DNA from 4 places in the Sporosarcina jeotgali genome. Region 1 is predicted to be linked to each of the others. Evidence: riboswitches for the same ligand, from Rfam matches in the RefSeq annotation. Region 1 holds a riboswitch; each other region holds the start of a gene.
The links. A riboswitch is a leader RNA that binds a small molecule or an ion and turns the genes downstream of it on or off. The one in region 1 is predicted to bind S-adenosylmethionine.
Positions count from the first base shown of each region.

Region 2: linked by a shared signal. The riboswitch ahead of PGH26_RS00835 (O-acetylhomoserine aminocarboxypropyltransferase/cysteine synthase family protein) and the one ahead of PGH26_RS12755 (cyclase family protein) in region 1 are both predicted to bind S-adenosylmethionine.
Region 3: linked by a shared signal. The riboswitch ahead of PGH26_RS02710 (hypothetical protein) and the one ahead of PGH26_RS12755 (cyclase family protein) in region 1 are both predicted to bind S-adenosylmethionine.
Region 4: linked by a shared signal. The riboswitch ahead of metK (methionine adenosyltransferase) and the one ahead of PGH26_RS12755 (cyclase family protein) in region 1 are both predicted to bind S-adenosylmethionine.

Region 1 covers NZ_CP116341.1:2,528,716-2,533,056, forward strand. The annotation lists gene nadE (NAD(+) synthase) at 1-789, opposite strand, end outside; gene PGH26_RS12750 (nicotinate phosphoribosyltransferase) at 802-2,271, opposite strand; SAM riboswitch class I at 2,554-2,661, shown strand; gene PGH26_RS12755 (cyclase family protein) at 2,763-3,512, shown strand; gene PGH26_RS12760 (IS1182 family transposase) at 3,411-4,341, opposite strand, start outside.
Region 2 covers NZ_CP116341.1:154,547-158,887, forward strand. The annotation lists gene pepT (peptidase T) at 1-1,151, opposite strand, end outside; gene PGH26_RS00825 (DUF2187 family protein) at 1,281-1,502, opposite strand; gene PGH26_RS00830 (metal-sensitive transcriptional regulator) at 1,747-2,013, shown strand; SAM riboswitch class I at 2,537-2,652, shown strand; gene PGH26_RS00835 (O-acetylhomoserine aminocarboxypropyltransferase/cysteine synthase family protein) at 2,767-4,056, shown strand; gene PGH26_RS00840 (BCCT family transporter) at 4,106-4,341, opposite strand, start outside.
Region 3 covers NZ_CP116341.1:580,019-584,359, reverse strand. The annotation lists gene PGH26_RS02720 (FecCD family ABC transporter permease) at 1-304, opposite strand, end outside; gene PGH26_RS02715 (ABC transporter substrate-binding protein) at 310-1,314, opposite strand; SAM riboswitch class I at 1,906-2,003, shown strand; gene PGH26_RS02710 (hypothetical protein) at 2,080-2,367, shown strand; gene PGH26_RS02705 (DMT family transporter) at 2,428-3,309, opposite strand; gene PGH26_RS02700 (sulfite exporter TauE/SafE family protein) at 3,371-4,147, opposite strand; gene PGH26_RS02695 (sulfurtransferase TusA family protein) at 4,209-4,341, opposite strand, start outside.
Region 4 covers NZ_CP116341.1:2,161,798-2,166,138, forward strand. The annotation lists gene PGH26_RS10650 (alpha/beta hydrolase) at 1-150, opposite strand, end outside; gene PGH26_RS10655 (gamma carbonic anhydrase) at 256-768, shown strand; gene metK (methionine adenosyltransferase) at 821-2,026, opposite strand; SAM riboswitch class I at 2,222-2,338, opposite strand; gene pckA (phosphoenolpyruvate carboxykinase (ATP)) at 2,505-4,091, shown strand; gene PGH26_RS10670 (alpha/beta hydrolase family protein) at 4,134-4,341, opposite strand, start outside.

The DNA.
Region 1 (4,341 bases):
CCGCTTGTGCTCGGAACGGAGGTAATGACGTTCGATCGTTTGACGGGTCGCGTCCGGTATTGACTTTCCTTCCAGATAGTCATCGATCTGTTCGTAAGTGACGCCAAGCGCTATCTCATCCGGCAACGCAGGCTTATCTTCTTCTAAATCGGCAGTCGGGACTTTGTTATACAAATGTTCCGGACATCCAAGCTCGCGAAGCATCTCCTTCCCTTGGCGTTTGTTCAAACGGGACAGCGGTGTAACATCGGCAGCCCCGTCGCCAAACTTTGTAAAGAATCCTGTAATGGCTTCTGCTGCATGATCCGTACCGATTACTGCGCAATGATGGAACGCCGCCATTGAAAACTGTACTTTCATGCGTTCTCTCGCTTTTTCATTCCCTTTTTCAAAATCGGATAAGGAAATGCCGGCTGCGTCCAATGCACGTCGGCTGGCATCTACTGCTTCTTTAATATTCACTGTATACGTAGCAGAAGGCTTTATAAAACGCAGAGCGTCTTGGCAATCTTCCTCATCGAATTGCGTACCGTATGGCAATCGGACTGCAACAAACTTATAGCGGTCAGTCGAGAGTTCTTCATTCAATTCATCAACTGCCATCTGCGCGAGCTTTCCAGCTAACGTTGAATCCTGACCTCCTGAAATCCCAAGAACATAGCCTTCTAAAAACGTATTTTTCTTTAAATACGCTTTTAGAAAATCTACAGAAACCCGAACCTCTTTTTGCGGATCAATCTTTGGCAGCACGTGCAACTCATGAATAATTTGCTGTTGTAATTCATTCATTTCCGGTCCCTCCTATTCGTGGATGAAGTCACTTACCATTTCCTGGACTTCTTGAATGTTTTTCATCTTATTGTCCCAGCATTTCTGACTCAAATCGACTGGATATTCTTCAGGGTTAAGTGAGCGTTTGTATTCATCCCATAACAGATCCAAGTTATCTTTTGCATACTGCCGGATTTCTAAAGTTGGCGGGACGTCATAGATGACTTGTCCGTGATCAACCACTTTTTCATGAAGGTTCCTAGCTTCAAAATTCGTTACAAACTTTGAGATAAACGTATGGACGGGATGGAACATTTTAATGCGCTTTTCGGCATTCGGATCTTCATCATACATAGTGATGTAGTCTCCTTCAGCTTTCCCATTTTCTTTATCAATAATCCGATACAATTTCTTACGTCCCGGTGTCGTCACTTTCTCTGCATTGGAAGAAATTTTGATGGTGTCGACCATTTCACCATTCTCTCCTTCAATCGCAACAAGTTTGTAAACAGCACCAAGCGCAGGCTGGTCATATGCGGTAATGAGTTTTGTGCCAATCCCCCAAATGTCGACTTGCGCCCCTTGTGCTTTCAAGTTAAGGATCGTGTACTCATCCAAATCATTCGATACCACGATTTTCGCATCTTCGAATCCTGCTTCGTCCAGCATACGGCGTGCTTCTTTCGATAAAAACGCGATATCCCCGCTGTCTAAGCGAATACCTATGAAGTTGATTTTGTCGCCGAGTTCTTTAGCCACTTTAATAGCTGTTGGAACGCCGATTTTCAGCGTGTTGTACGTATCTACAAGGAACACACAATCACGATGCCGCTTTGCATACGAGTGAAACGCTTTGTACTCGCTCTTATAGGCTTGTACCAGGGAGTGAGCATGGGTACCGCTAGCTTGGATGCCGAATAATTTACCCGCGCGGACGTTGCTAGTCGCTTCCACACCGCCAATAACCGCAGCACGCGCCCCCCAAACCGCCGCGTCCATTTCGTGCGCACGGCGGCTTCCGAATTCCATGACCATTTCATCTTTCACCACTTGCTTGATACGAGAAGCCTTAGTCGCAATTAACGTCTGGTAATTAACGATATTCAAGAGCGCTGTTTCAATAAGCTGTGCTTCAGCCAGCGTCGTTTCAACCCGCATGATCGGTTCGTTTCCGAATACCGCTTCTCCTTCTTTCATGGAATAGAGATCCCCAGTAAAACGAACGTCTTTCAAATACTCAAGAAAGTCCTCTTTATAATGCAATTCATTTTTTAAATAAGCGATATCGCTATCAGTAAATTTCAGATCACGTAAATAATCCAGCACGCGCTCAAGTCCTGCAAAAATGGCATACCCATTTCCGAATGGCAGTTTTCTGAAATACAGCTCGAAAATCGCCTTCTTGTTATGAATGCCTTCCGCCCAGTACGTTTCCATCATATTGATCTGATATAAATCTGTATGTAATGCCAAGCTATCATCCGTATAGTTTGTGCTCACACTAATTCGCCTCTTCCAAATAGGTTATGTAGATCGTTTATAACTGTGCTTTACCCGTTTTTCCAACAACTCTACCCTCAAAAAATTTTACTGCACATTTCTACCCGCAATCGCTTTCATTTGCAAGCGCAAATAAAAGCTCAGGTAACATCTTCTGAAGAATTTCCAAACTATAGACAAGTATATCAAATTCCCCAGAGAAAGAAATCATCAGAGCACTATTGCAATCAACATTCAAGCGTGATACTATCAGAATAATCACTTTACAAATAATTCAATACTTTCTTATCAAGAGAGACGGAGGGACTGGCCCTGTGATGTCTCAGCAACCTGCCCTAATGGCCGAGGTGCTAATTCCAGGAGGTGCATAAGCATCTCTAAAGATGAGAGCTGACTTCATGCGGATTGCATAGAAGGCCCTCTTAAGGTTTATCGAGGGCCTTCTTTTTGTATATAATAGCCGGAATTCGGCACAAAAAGGCGGGATTGAGATGACAACACAAACACAAACAGATTTGCTGGCTGCACTGACTGCATTGAAGGCAAAAGAATGGGTGGACCTCACTCATACATTCGGACCGGATTCTCCTCACTTCTTCATGTTTGAAGACGCTGAGTTCAAAACACTGTTTAACCATGACTATGGTTTCTTTGCACAGCAATTCAGCTTTGCAGGTCAGTACGGAACGCATATCGATGCCCCTATTCACTTCGTGCGGGATACACGCTTTTTAGAGGAACTGGAGTTAAAAGAGCTTGTGCTTCCTTTAGTCGTCGTAGATAAATCCAAAGAAGCAGAAGCAGACCATGACTTTACGTGCTCAAAGGATGACTTGCTGGCGTTCGAAAAAGAACACGGACCCATCGAATCGGATACATTCGTAGCACTTCGGACCGATTGGAGTAAACGCTGGCCCGACGCAGAACGTTTTTGCAACAAAGATGATGAGGGGAATAATCGAATTCCAGGCTGGGGCTTGGATGCCTTAACGTTCCTTTTTGAAGAACGCGGTGTAAAGGCAGTCGGCCACGAGACATTCGATACCGATTCTGCGGCAGACTTTAGAAAAAACGGTGCGCTCCATGGAGAGTACTATGTACTTGAACAAGATACGTATCAAGTGGAACTTTTAACGAATCTAGACAAACTTCCAGCAAAAGGCGCTGTCATTTTCAACGTCGTTCCAAAGCCTGAAAAGGCATCCGGATTTCCGGTACGCTCTTTCGCCATTCTTCCTTAACAAAAAAGAGGCTGGGACACAACCAGTCAGATTGAAGCAAAAAAAGCGAGTGTTCACCGATTTTTGGTGAGCACTCGCTTTTTTTCTCGTATTCTTTCCGTTTTCTGATGCCTGAATGTTGTTTATGGCCGTGTATTTCCTCAAATTCACGGCCATGAATGCGAAGCCCAGTTCATTTTTCACCTTATCATTTCCCCGCACAGAGAAACGAGTGAACGCCAAATTCGCCTTCAGAAATCCAAAAACTGGTTCTACGTCGATTTTCCGTTGACCGTAGAGTGAACCTGTTTTCTCTTCTGAAAGCTTCGCTCGAATGATTGTTTTATGCATTTCCCATTTTTCATTGATATACAATTTCCGGTTGTTGCCTTCCTGCGCTTTCGTACAAAGGGAGCGCAATGGGCAATCGGAACAATCGTCGCATTCATACGCTTTGTATTCGCGTGTGAATCCGTATTTGTCGGTTCGTTTTGAAAAATGGCTAAATCCTAGCCTGCGGCCATTCGGACAAGTGTAGGAATCCGCTTCCTCATCATAAGCCCAGTTCATTGTGTTGAACGGATCTTCTTTGTATTTCTTTGTCTTTTCCTTCCGATACTGATTATAGGTGATCAATGGTGTACGCTTTCTGTTTTCAAGGATATCTCCATAGTTCTGTTCACTGCCATAACCAGCATCTGCGACTATGTACTCCGGCAGCTCGAAATAGTCTTTCTCGATGAGATTAAGAAACGGGATGAGTGTTCGTGTATCCGTTGGGTTTGGGTAGATATCGTAAGCAAGCGCATACTGTCCTTCGGTTGCCACTTGCACATTGTAGCCTGCCTTG
Region 2 (4,341 bases), 830 kb from region 1:
AATTCGTAGCGTCCGTGGAAGTTTTCTCCCCCGGCAAATATATTAGGCGTTGGAATACCCATATAAGAAAGTTGTGATCCGTCAGTTCCGCCCCGAATCGGTTCAATAATGGATGAAATCTCTAAATTGTTGAATGCTTCGGAAATGATATCCACGATTTCCATATGAGGCTTGATTTTCTCACCCATATTGAAGTACTGATTTTGCAATTCAAGCTCAACCGCTTCCTCGCCGTAATCAGATTGCATTTGTGAAACGGTATCGAAAAACAATTTCTTGCGTGCCTCATAGGAGTCCTTGTCGAAATCACGAATAATATATTCCAGCACTGTCTTCTCAACTGAACCGTGGATGTCCATTAAGTGAATGAATCCTTCACGTCCCTCTGTTAACTCAGGAATTTCTAAAGCAGGCATGGCCGCTTGAAATTCTTGTGCACGTAAAATGGAGTTCACCATTTTCCCTTTTGCAGTGCCTGGATGAACGTTTGTTCCTTTGAATGTAACGCGTGCACCGGCTGCATTGAAGCTCTCATATTGCAATTCGCCAAGCGGACCGCCGTCCATCGTATAAGCAAAGTCGACACCAAATGCTTCTACATCGAATTTGTGCGGGCCGCGTCCAATTTCCTCATCCGGTGTGAAAGCCACGCGTAATTTACCGTGCTTCACTTCAGGATGCTGTTGGAAATAAGCCATCGCCGTCATGATTTCTGCAATACCAGCTTTATCATCTGCGCCAAGCAGCGTTGTTCCATCCGTTGTAATCAACGTCTGACCGATATAATTTTGGAGTTCCGGGAAACGGCTGACAGAGAGAGTTGTGTTCTCATTCAACACTAGATCACTGCCTTCATAGTTATCATGACGCTGCGGATTCACATTCTTACCTGTGAAATCAGGTGATGTATCCACGTGCGCTAAGAAGCCGATTACAGGGATCTCTTTGTCTGTATTCGCAGGAAGTGTAGCAAACAAGTAGCCGTTCTCATCGAGCGTAATGTCTTCCATGCCTAGTGTTGTAAGCTCTTCCTTCAATAGATGCAGCAAATCCCACTGGTTAGCAGTCGACGGTGTTGTCGAACTCTTTTCATCAGATTCAGTGTCAATCTTTGCATAGCGAATGAATCGTTCTAATAGCTGTTCTTTCATAATATCTAAAAAGTCCCCTTTCAAATCTATGTAGTAATAAGCGGCTGCATGTGTTTTTGAGAATGAACAGACGACAAAACCGACAGAACTAGTGCGATCTGCCGGAGGTTGAAGTCGGTGCGCTGTAGATTATTCGACTGTGTAATTTTTATGAGCGACAACGGTTAGTGTGGAAGCGGCGCCAATCAGATCAGCGTCTTCTTCTGAAATTTCTACAATAACGGAGTTCTCTAAGATCTTGTGGATTGCCCCTACAACGAAAACATCATTACGTGTGAACGAAATCTTTTCGCCAATTTTACGCGCTGCGATAAAATCAGAGACAGGATGTTCCTTACGCGGAAAAGCCAAACGAATCCCTCCTCTAGTCTGTTTCGATCTCTTTAGAATTGTGAAGACCCATGGCCATTCAGAAAAACAGACAGTGTGTCGTGCGGTTGGCCCGATGGTTTGGAACAATAAAATTTGTAATACTGCTATAAGTATAGCATAATTCGAACAATTTCGCGCTTTTCATGTCGAAGGAAGTGGATTTGATTGACGATATACCAGAAGGGGTATAACATGTACATAATGTTGAGAGGAGGCCAGATCCATGGAATACGATGCAAAAGTGGTGAATCGACTAAAAAGAATTGAAGGTCAAATTCGCGGAGTCCTGCGGATGATTGAAGCTGGTGATGAATGCAAAGACGTCATAACACAGTTATCTGCGTCTCGCTCTGGAATCGATCGGACTATAGGGTTAATTGTAAGCACGAACCTGATTGCTTGTATGGAAAACGAAGAGTTGTCGGATAACCCGCAATCGAAAGAGGCACTTGTTAAAGAAGCTGTCGACTTACTAGTAAAGAGCCGCTAACTGCGTGCTCTTTTTTTGTGGGATTAAACATTAAAGTCTTCTAACGGTTCTCTCATCAAGTCCTAATAAACATCACAGTTCTGGAAGAGTATGCATCAATTGCTTCTGTCATCGACCCAGCAAGCTTCACTGCACGTGTTACTGAAGACAACGTGAATAACCCCACAATCTTGCTAACGGACGCGAGCAGTTCAAAAGCATCTACGTAAAACGCACAAACATGCTCAAAATCATCAACCTAAAAGGCGGCCAAATTTTCTACGGCACAGCTTAATAATTAATTCTTACCCGCAAACCAAAGTCTGCCCAGATTTTGGTTTGCGGTTTTTTTGTCCCTTTTCTGTGCAGTTGTTTGTCCTGCGAGAATCCGTTGACTGAAGGTGCAGGCGGCGGCTCCGGCGGAAATCGAACCCCGTTTAATTAGTAAACACGAAACTATCAAACAATTTTGATTTAACTGTTGACTTTCTATTTTCAAGCACGTATACTCAGTTCCAAGATGGAAAACTGAATAAGTCACAAACTCTTATCAAGAGCGGCGGAGGGACTAGGCCCTGCGATGCCCGGCAACCGGCAAGCATACCAGCTTGCAAAGGTGCTACTTCCTACAGATCTATTGTTAGATCTGAAAGATAAGGGGAAGTGCCAGCAATGGCAGATCCTCTTCTATCGGTAGAAGGGGGTTTTTTTAGTTTCCCCATCACCCGTCCGGTGTGCGCAGTTCCATCAAACTAATTTCCGGAGGTTATGTATATGACAAATTTTCAACCCGAAACCCTGTTACTGCACGGTGGTCAAGAACCAGATCCAACGACTGGGTCACGAGCTCTTCCTATCCATAGAACTACATCATTCGTATTTCGTGATACGGACCATGCCAAGAATCTTTTCGCACTGCAAGAGGCTGGCAACATCTACACACGTATCACGAACCCGACAGTCGCTGTGTTTGAAGAACGCATCGCGTTACTTGAAGGGGGAACAGCAGCCGTTGCACTCTCATCAGGCATGGCGGCAATCGCATTCTCCATCTTGAACATTGCAGAAGCCGGTGACGAAATTATTGCAGCGTCCAACCTATATGGCGGTACGTACAATTTGTTCGCTGTAACGTTGCCGAAGTACGGGATTACTGTTAAATTTGTCGACTCAACTGATCCGGAAAACTTCCGCAGTGCGATTACGGAAAAGACCAAAGGGATCTTCGCTGAAACAATTGGCAACCCGAGCCTGCAAGTGCTCGATATCGAAACGATTGCATCGATCGCGCACGAAAATGGCGTTCCGCTTTTAATCGACAATACATTTGCCTCCCCATACGGATGCAACCCGATTGAATTTGGTGCTGACGTTGTTATCCATTCTGCAACAAAGTGGATTGGCGGTCACGGAACGACAATCGGCGGAGTGGCAGTAGACGCAGGGAAGTTTGATTGGACACAAGGAAGATTCCCAGGCTTCACAGAGCCGGACGAATCATATCATGGATTGCGTTACGGCATCGACACGGCAGGCGCTGCATTCGCGACAAAGCTCCGTGTTCAAGGACTGCGTGATTTCGGCCCGTGTCTCGATCCGGACAGTGCGTTCAACTTCCTGCAAGGCTTGGAGACGCTTCATCTGCGAATCCAGCGTCATGGGGAAAATGCTCAAAAGGTTGCGCAGTTCCTGAAAGAACATCCATCGGTTGACTGGGTTACCTACACGGGTCTCGACGATCATCCAACAGCAGATCTTGCTAAGAAATACATTAAAAATGGGGCAGGTTCTATTATTGTCTTCGGAATTAAAGGCGGACGTGACGCAGGACGCCGTGTAATCGATAACGTAGCCGTCTGGTCCCACGTAGCGAACGTCGGGGATGCAAAGTCGTTAATTATCCATCCGGCTTCTACGACGCATCAGCAGCTGTCTGGAGAGGACTTGAAAAATTCAGGGGTAACAGAGGAACTCATTCGTCTCTCGGTCGGTCTTGAATCAGCAGAGGATATTATTGCAGATTTGAAACAAGCGATTGAAAAAGCAGTACCCGTTACTGCGTAATTAACACAAAAACACCGGAATCCTCATATGGATTCCGGTGTTTTACTAGTTAATGTTTCGGACGTTTACTATGCTTCACGTCTTTTTGCAGCTCCTTAAAGAGCGCAGTGACCATAAACAGTATGATGAACGAAAACGGCAGTGCTGCGATAATAATCGTGTTCTGCAGCGCGGAAAGACCTCCGACAGATAGCAAAATAATTGCAATACCTGATTGGATGAGCCCCCAAATCATTTTGACACTGTTAGGCGGGGTCAGCGAGCCGTATGTCGACTGCATTCCAA
Region 3 (4,341 bases), 1.3 Mb from region 1:
CTGGATCGGCTAGCGGATTCCTCATAATCCCTTGCAGAATGGAACCCGATGCTGCTAAACACATTCCCACAATTAATCCGATCAGCAGACGGGGCAGCCTCAGCTCCCAAACGATTCTTCGTTCAAGGGTGTCTGTAGAGTTGAATAATCCATTTATAATTTCAGTGAACGAAAACGAAACGGAACCAATCATCAGACTTGCAGCTGCTGCTATCAAAAGCAGTACAGCAGCTCCTATCAGAACCGCAGTCCGGCGCTTTGCCAGCGGATGATTGACGCTTCTTTCGTTCTTTTGTTCATTCACCGCAATCATTTAGACTTTGCTTCTTTCAAACTGTCGTTCATCACTTGAAGTGCGTCTGCTACTTTAGTTCCAGGATTCGTACCGAATAAATGAGAAGGCAATACTGTTACCTTTCCATTTTTTACGGCGTCCAAGTTTTTCCACGCTGGGTTCTTATCCATTTCTCCTTCGAATGCCTTTTTAACACCTTCCGGATCTCCGTGCGTGATCAGCATAACTGCTTCAGGATTTCGCTCAATAATTTTTTCAGTACTCAGGCTTGCATACTGCGGATACTTTTCTTCTTGCGGGAAATCAGACGCAATGTTTTCGCCGCCAGCACGTTCAAGCAAGTCACCTGACAATGAATTCGGAAGTGCCACTAAGTAAGACCCAGGTGCTCCATAGACAAGAAGCGTTTTCACACCATTTTCACCTTCAGCGCCAACAAGTGCATCCAATTGTTCGTTCAGCCCGGCAATCACTTTTTGAGCCTCATCAGATTTCCCTAACATCGTTCCAAACATGTCGATTGTTTGTAAAATATCTTCTACAGAATTGGCTTGTGTATAAACGACTTTCGTCCCCTGAGCCTCAAGGTTTGCCGCAAACTGCTTAAAACTCGGCGACGCAATCATAACTTCAGGATGGACTTCCGCAATCTTTTCAAAGTTTGGCTGGTGCGGATTACCGATCTCTTGGATATCTTTCAGTTCAGCCGCCGGTTCTCCTTGAGATGAAGGACGGCCAACTACATTCGCATCGAGCGCTAACAGCATATCCAGATCACCGCTGCTGAGCACCGCGACAGATTCAGGTGCTTGTTCAAATATTATTTTCTGACCTGTTGCATCCGCGATTTCTATTTCTTTATTCTCATTAGCATTATCTGATTGAGAAGTTTTAGCGCTTGCTGTTTCTGTAGAAGGCGCTTTTTCTGTAGATACTTCTTCACCGCTATCCGTACCGCCGCATGCGGCAAGTGCTGTCATACAAACGCTTAATACTGCTGCTAAAATATACTTCTTCAACTTGACTCCCCCCTTTTTTAATTGAGAATCCCTCTCAATGAGTCGAGTATAAATGATAATGAGAATCGTTGTCAATTAAGTTTTCAGAATTGGTACTTATGCTTCATTGGATAAGGCTGGGAAATATCACTATCTATGCATAAGGTTAAAGGAGGATTTACCAATCCCCCCTCGCATCTGTTGAATTGTGTCCCTTGACCGATTAATTTCGAGATTTGGCTGATTGTTGGCTGCATGTGGCCGATTATTTTCGTCATGTGGCTGATACTTCCCTTGATATGGCCGATAGTCTGCGCTATATAGCTGATACCCCAGCCAGCAAGGGTACCCAGCACTTAAAACAAGCGAAGCGCACCCAATTACTCCCTTAAAGCAGTTGAATTGTGTCCCGTTATTGAGAAACTCCGCTATGTGTCGGAGAAATCTTGCGGAGTGATCGAGAAGTTGGCTCGGGTGTCGAAGACCTATCTCAATGTGTCGGACAACCACGATGAACCGTCGGAGAACGTGTGCGGAGCCGCCTGCCTGTCGGGCATATTGCCCGTCCCGAACAAATATGCTAGACTATAGCTAACTGAATGAACGACTCTTTTCTTATCCAGAGAGACCGAGGGACTTGGCCCGATGACGTCTCAGCAACCTGCTCACGCAAGGTGCTGCTGCCAACAGGGAAACCTGGCCGATGAGGAGAATTTGCGCTGCTGCAACTCTTCTCTGCTCGGGGGAAGAGTTTTTTGTTTGGCAAATTTCAGAGGAGTGATTTATATGGGGAAGATTGAACAATTACACATGGAAAAAGAACAGATTTTAAAACAAAAACCGCGTAGCACGGCTGGTGCTATGAAACGTCATCAGACACTTGCACGCGTTCAGCAAGAAATTGACTACTTCGACCAAGGTGACTTGCTGTCGAAAAAAGCGCTTCAGAAAGAGCTGCAAGAAATCGCGGACTTGCAGCGGCAGGCCGATGATCTTGCTGTCCAGATTCAAACACGCAAACAAAAGTTGCTGAAAGACACTTTCGGTCCAGATGCAAACCAGCTATTTAACTAACACAAAAACCCTCATTTCCACGAAAACTCGTGAGAATGAGGGTTTTATTCATAACAATTATTACTCTTTCCTTGCTAATTCAGCAGGCACTTCTTCCCCGCCTCGATTGCGTAAAAACATGTAGAGAGACGAACCGAAGATAATGAAATAGCCAATGAAGCTATAAACATCCGGAATTTGACCAAGCAGCACGAAGCCGAGGATTGCGGAGAATACGACCGTGAAATAGTTGAACACAGAGATCTCTTTTGCCGGTGCGTATTTGTACGCAAGCGTAATCCCGAATTGTCCCACAGTTGCAAACACCCCTGCTGCTAATAAATACACCGTCTGTTTCAGCGTCATGGATTGGTACGTGAAAATTACGAACGGCAATAGCACAACGGTCGTAAATGTCGAGAAGTAAAACACGACCGTGTAAAACTGCTCACGATTTCCAAGTGCTCGCAATACGGTGTATGCGCCGCCAGCAAATACTGCGGATAAAATCCCCGCTGCATACGGGACAATATCAAGTGAAAACGACGGCTTGATGATGAACAATGTCCCTAGAAAGGCGAGCAAAATACTATACAGCTGAAATGGCTTTACATGTTCTTTTAAAAATAGTGCCGCAAATACAATGGTGAAAAACGGACTCATTTTATTCAGCATATCCGCATCTGCAAGTACTAAATGGTCGATCGCATAGAAGAACAGTATGATGCCGATTGCCCCTAGTGCAGACCGCAGCAATAGCAAACGTTGGTTTTCCCGCTTGCCAAACAGTCTTTCTTTAAAATGAATGACGAAGAAAAATGCAATGATCATCGATACGCCATTACGGAAAATCGTTTTCTGCATCGTCGGGACATCCCCGGATAATTTCACGAATGCGGTCATAAGTGAAAAGCCAAATGCCGACGCTAATAATAGTAGAATACCTTTGTTACGATTTGTCATAATAGCCTCCGGTCTATACGTAATACGCTAGTATTTTACCATAGCCCGATGTTGAATACCGTCATAACAAATCGCTCCAAATATTAATCGCAGTGGCTAAAATGAGCACTGCTAAAATCCATTTCAATACGCTCGGATTCACCTTTTGACCGAACTTTGCACCAAGCGGAGCGGCAATCAACGCCGCAACAATTAGAACTAGTGCCGGCCCCCACAACACTTGCCCCGTTGCGATTTTACCCGCCGCAGAACCAATCGAAGAAATAAACGTAATTGCCAATGACGAAGCGACAGTGATTCGAGTTGGGATTGCGAGCACGGTCAGCATGATAGGAACGAGCACAAATGCGCCTCCTGCTCCGACAACACCTGACGCGGCACCAACTACTAACGCAAGCCCAGCCGCCAGCCACTTGTTAAATGTCACTTCACTTGCCGGCCGGTCTTCCACCTTTTTCCGTGGAATAAATATCAATACAGCTGCCACAACTGCAAGCACACCGTATACCATGTTGACTGCTTGCTCAGAAAGCATACTCGACCCGAGTCCGCCGATAAAACTTCCGACTAAAACAGCGCCACCCATATAAATGATAAGTGTCTTGTGCAGAAGCCCTGTTCCGCGGTATGCCAGCACGCCTGCAATTGTTGCAAAAAAGATTTCCACAGCGCTAATCCCGCTTACTTCGTGGGCAGTCAGTGCTGATAGTCCAAATAACGGTGGAATATACAAAAGCATCGGATATTTGACGATAGCTCCCCCGATCCCTGCCATTCCGGATAAAAACGAACCGATAAATCCGATCAGAAAAAACACGATGATGAAACTGCTGCTCATCTCTTTCCCCTTCTTTCAAGGAAAAGAAGGAGGCACACGTCTCCCCCTTCCCCATTCAAACTTATCCTTTTTTAATGAAGAATGTAAAGACATTATCGGATTCTGTTTGCTCAAGCAATTCATGTCCGCCTGACTTTGTCCAAGCAGCCAAATCGGCTTTCGCGCCTTTATCCGTCGTCTTCACTTCTAAAATT
Region 4 (4,341 bases), 370 kb from region 1:
ACTATGTCCCGGCAAATCACCTGTAATCACGTCAAATCCCGAAATCCTTAATTGCTGTATCAGCCATGCATACCGCTGATGGTCTTCGTACGCGTTATGTACAATGACAATGACTGCTTTTGCTTGTCCGTCTGCTTCCCATTTCCACATAGCGCTTCCCTCCATTTATATCAATGCTTTAAACTCAATTTGTACATGGTCCTAAAACTTTGATAGGATTATTATACATCAATGCACAACAAGGAGGGCATTTTCATGATTGTTCCGTATAAGGATGTTTGGCCAAACATCGATGAAACCGTTTTTGTAGCTGATTTTGCTGTCATTAGCGGAGATGTCACAATCGGCGCGGATTCGTCTGTTTGGTTTAGTACCGTCATCCGCGGCGACGTTGCACCGACCCGTATCGGTAAACGCGTCAGCATTCAAGACTTATCCTGTCTGCATCAAAGTCCTAACACACCGTTAGTCATAGAAGATGACGTCACAATCGGACATAAAGTTACGTTACATAGCTGTACAATTAAAAAAGGGGCTCTCGTTGGAATGGGTTCTATAATATTAGATGGTGCAGTGGTTGGTGAAGGCGCATTTGTAGGGGCAGGCAGTTTAGTTCCTCCAGGTAAAGTCATTCCCCCTGGTATGTTAGCACTCGGTTCTCCGGCAAAAGTTGTTCGTGAAGTTACAGACGAAGACCGGGCGGATATGGACAGAATCGTTAAGAGCTACGTAGAAAAAGGTCAGTATTACAAACAACTTCAAAATTGAAATGTAAAAAAGAAAAGCAAGGGCGCTTAAATCGGCCCTTGCTTTTTTGTATTTACCCTTTAAGTTGAGTAACTTCTTCTTTCAATGCTGAAGCTTTGTCTGTCCGTTCCCAAGGAAGATCGATATCCGTTCTGCCGAAGTGACCGTAAGCTGCTGTCTGCTTATAAATCGGACGGCGCAGGTCGAGCATCTTGATAATCCCTGCCGGGCGCAGATCGAAATGGTTTCTGACAAGCTCAACAAGACGGCTTTCAGGAATATCACTTGTTCCGAATGTATCAACAGAAATCGAAACAGGCTTCGCCACACCGATTGCATACGCCAGCTGTACTTCACAGCGATCCGCAAGACCTGCAGCGACTAAGTTTTTAGCAACATAACGTGCTGCGTAAGATGCTGAACGGTCAACTTTGGTTGCGTCTTTACCAGAAAACGCACCTCCCCCATGCCGAGCATAGCCTCCGTACGTATCAACGATGATTTTACGTCCAGTTAAACCAGCGTCCCCTTGTGGACCTCCAATCACAAAACGCCCAGATGGGTTGATGAAGTATTTTGTTTCTTCATCCAGTAAGTTCTTCGGTACGACAGAGTCAATCACGTGCTGTTTGACTTCACGCTGCAATTGCTCCAGTGTCACTTCAGGATGATGCTGTGTAGAAATAACAATCGTATCCACACGGATGGGTTCGTTCTTTTCATTATATTCAATCGTTACTTGTGTTTTCCCATCCGGACGTAAGTAGTCAAGTGTTTCTTCTTTCCGCACTTTTGTAAGCTGACGTGAAAGTTTGTGCGCAAGGCTGATTGGCAGAGGCATCAATTCCTCTGTTTCGTTACACGCATATCCAAACATGAGTCCCTGGTCGCCAGCACCAATTGCTTCTAATTCTTCGTCATCCATTTGGCCTTCACGTGCTTCAAGCGCACGATCGACGCTGGCTGCGATGTCCGGTGATTGTTCATCAATAGATGTCAGTACGGAAGACGTTTCGTAATCGAATCCGTATTTCGCACGTGTGTAGCCAATTTCCTTTACGGTTTCTCGAACCACTTTCGGAATATCGACATACGTAGTTGTCGTAATTTCTCCAATCACGAGAACTAATCCTGTTGTAATTGTCGTTTCACACGCAACGCGTGCGTTCGGGTCTTCCTCGATAATCGCATCCAGAATTGCATCTGAAATTTGGTCGCACATCTTATCAGGATGGCCTTCTGTTACCGACTCAGATGTAAACAGTCGTCGATTTGTCATATGATTTCCTCCTTCAGCCGCAAGTCTCCTTACAGCGAACTCGTGATACGGTACTCTCGTTTTCCCAGTTTTCGTCCCGCGCCTGAAGAGAAGCGACGTTCAACGTTCACAAGGATAAAGGCAAACAATAGAAAAAGCCCTCCACTCACGTATTGCATACATGAGGAAAGGCATGAGTTTCATAGGCACCTTTCACTCTTATCGTCCAGGGTTTCCCCCTGCTCCAGGTTTGGCACCTTTTCATAGACAAGGACGTCTATGCAGGTTGCCGGGCATCATAGGGCCTGTCCCTCCGCCGACTCGGGATAAGAGTATCCGTTCATCTATCTATGCTACGAGAAAATAGAGCTATTGTCAATTTTTTTGTTGTTCTCACTTGAGTTTTGAATTAGTATAGTTTATTATTCTTAATGTGTTATACTAATTCAAAATAAGACAGCCCCAACACGGGCAATAATGAAAAGGACGGTATCTACCTATGATTTCAGCGAAAATAGATAATGGACTCAAAGAACTTCTTTCTGGAACTAATATTACATTACAGCCCTCTGTACCTGTATTAGTCGAAAAAGCAGTTTCCCGCGGTGAGGCGAAGCTTTCAGCAGATGGAGCCGTTACAGCGCAAACCGGGAAGTATACCGGCCGTTCCCCTAAAGATCGTTACATAACTGAAGAAGCGGCTTCAAAAGATAAGATTGACTGGGGTTCTGTCAATCGTCCAATTTCAGAAGATCACTTCGACAACCTATATAAGAAGGTTTTGAACCACCTTCAAACAAAAGAAGAACTATTTGTATTTAAAGGATTTGCAGGAGCTGACAAAGCTTCACAACTTTCTATTCAAGTTATCAACGAATTTGCGTGGCAGAACCTGTTCGTGCATCAGCTCTTCATCCGCCCTACTGAAGAAGAATTGAAAATGCACGAAGCACAATTCACAATCCTGGCTGCACCTTCGTTCAAAGCAGATCCTGCTGTTGACGGTACGGACACTGAAACATTTGTCATCATTTCACTCGAAAAACGTATTGTGTTAATCGGCGGTACTGAATACGCAGGAGAAATGAAGAAATCGATTTTCTCTGTCATGAACTACCTGCTTCCTGAGAACGGCATTCTTTCCATGCACTGTTCAGCAAACGTTGGGGAAAAAGGCGATGCAGCTCTATTCTTCGGCTTGTCAGGTACAGGTAAAACAACGCTTTCTGCTGATGCAAACCGCAAACTCATCGGTGATGATGAGCACGGTTGGTCAGATCATGGAATCTTTAACATTGAAGGCGGATGCTACGCGAAGTGCATCCATTTGTCACCAGAAAAAGAACCTGAGATCTTCGGTGCCATTCAATTCGGGACAGTTTTAGAAAACGTGGTACTCGATACAGAGTCACGCGTGCCCGATTATGATGATACAACTTTAACTGAAAATACACGCGCTGCTTATCCAATTGAGAACATTGACAATATCGTGCTTCCATCAGTTGCTGGACACCCGGAAACGATCATCTTCCTAACTGCTGATGCGTTCGGCGTGCTGCCTCCAATCTCGAAATTGACGAAAGAACAAGCGATGTATCATTTCCTAAGCGGATTCACATCGAAACTTGCGGGTACTGAACGTGGAATCACATCACCAGAAGCAACATTCTCTACATGCTTCGGTTCACCATTCCTGCCGCTTCCGGCAACAGTATATGCAGATATGCTAGGCAAGAAAATCGATGAGCACGGTTCACGTGTATTCCTTGTAAACACTGGCTGGACCGGCGGTGTCTATGGCGTTGGTAAACGTATGGACTTGAAGCACACACGCACAATGGTTCGCGCAGCACTTTCTGGAGAATTAGATGATGTTGAAACAGAAACTTCTGCTACATTCGGCCTTCAGATTCCTAAGCAAATCCAGGGTGTTCCAAGTGAAGTGCTGAACCCTCGCAATGCTTGGAGCGATGCATCCGAATATGATGCAAAAGCAAAAGAGCTATCACAGCTTTTCAAAGACAACTTCAAAAAGTTTGACCAAGTTTCTGAAGAGATTCTTCAAAAGGGCGGTCCAATTATTTAATAGCACGAAAAAGAACCTTCCTAATCCCGGAAGGTTCTTTTTTTACGGCTGCGCTCTCATCCAATTTGTCAGATCCCTGACGATCTTAGCATTGTGCCAGGATGGGAAGTGATGGGTATAATCTTGGAAATACCACGTTTCGGTGGTTTTCTGGTGTTTCCGAAGTGCATCTTCCAGCATAATGGCTTGTTCAAACGACACGTTTTCATCTTTCATTCCATGAATGATGAGTACCGGCGCGTCAATTTCT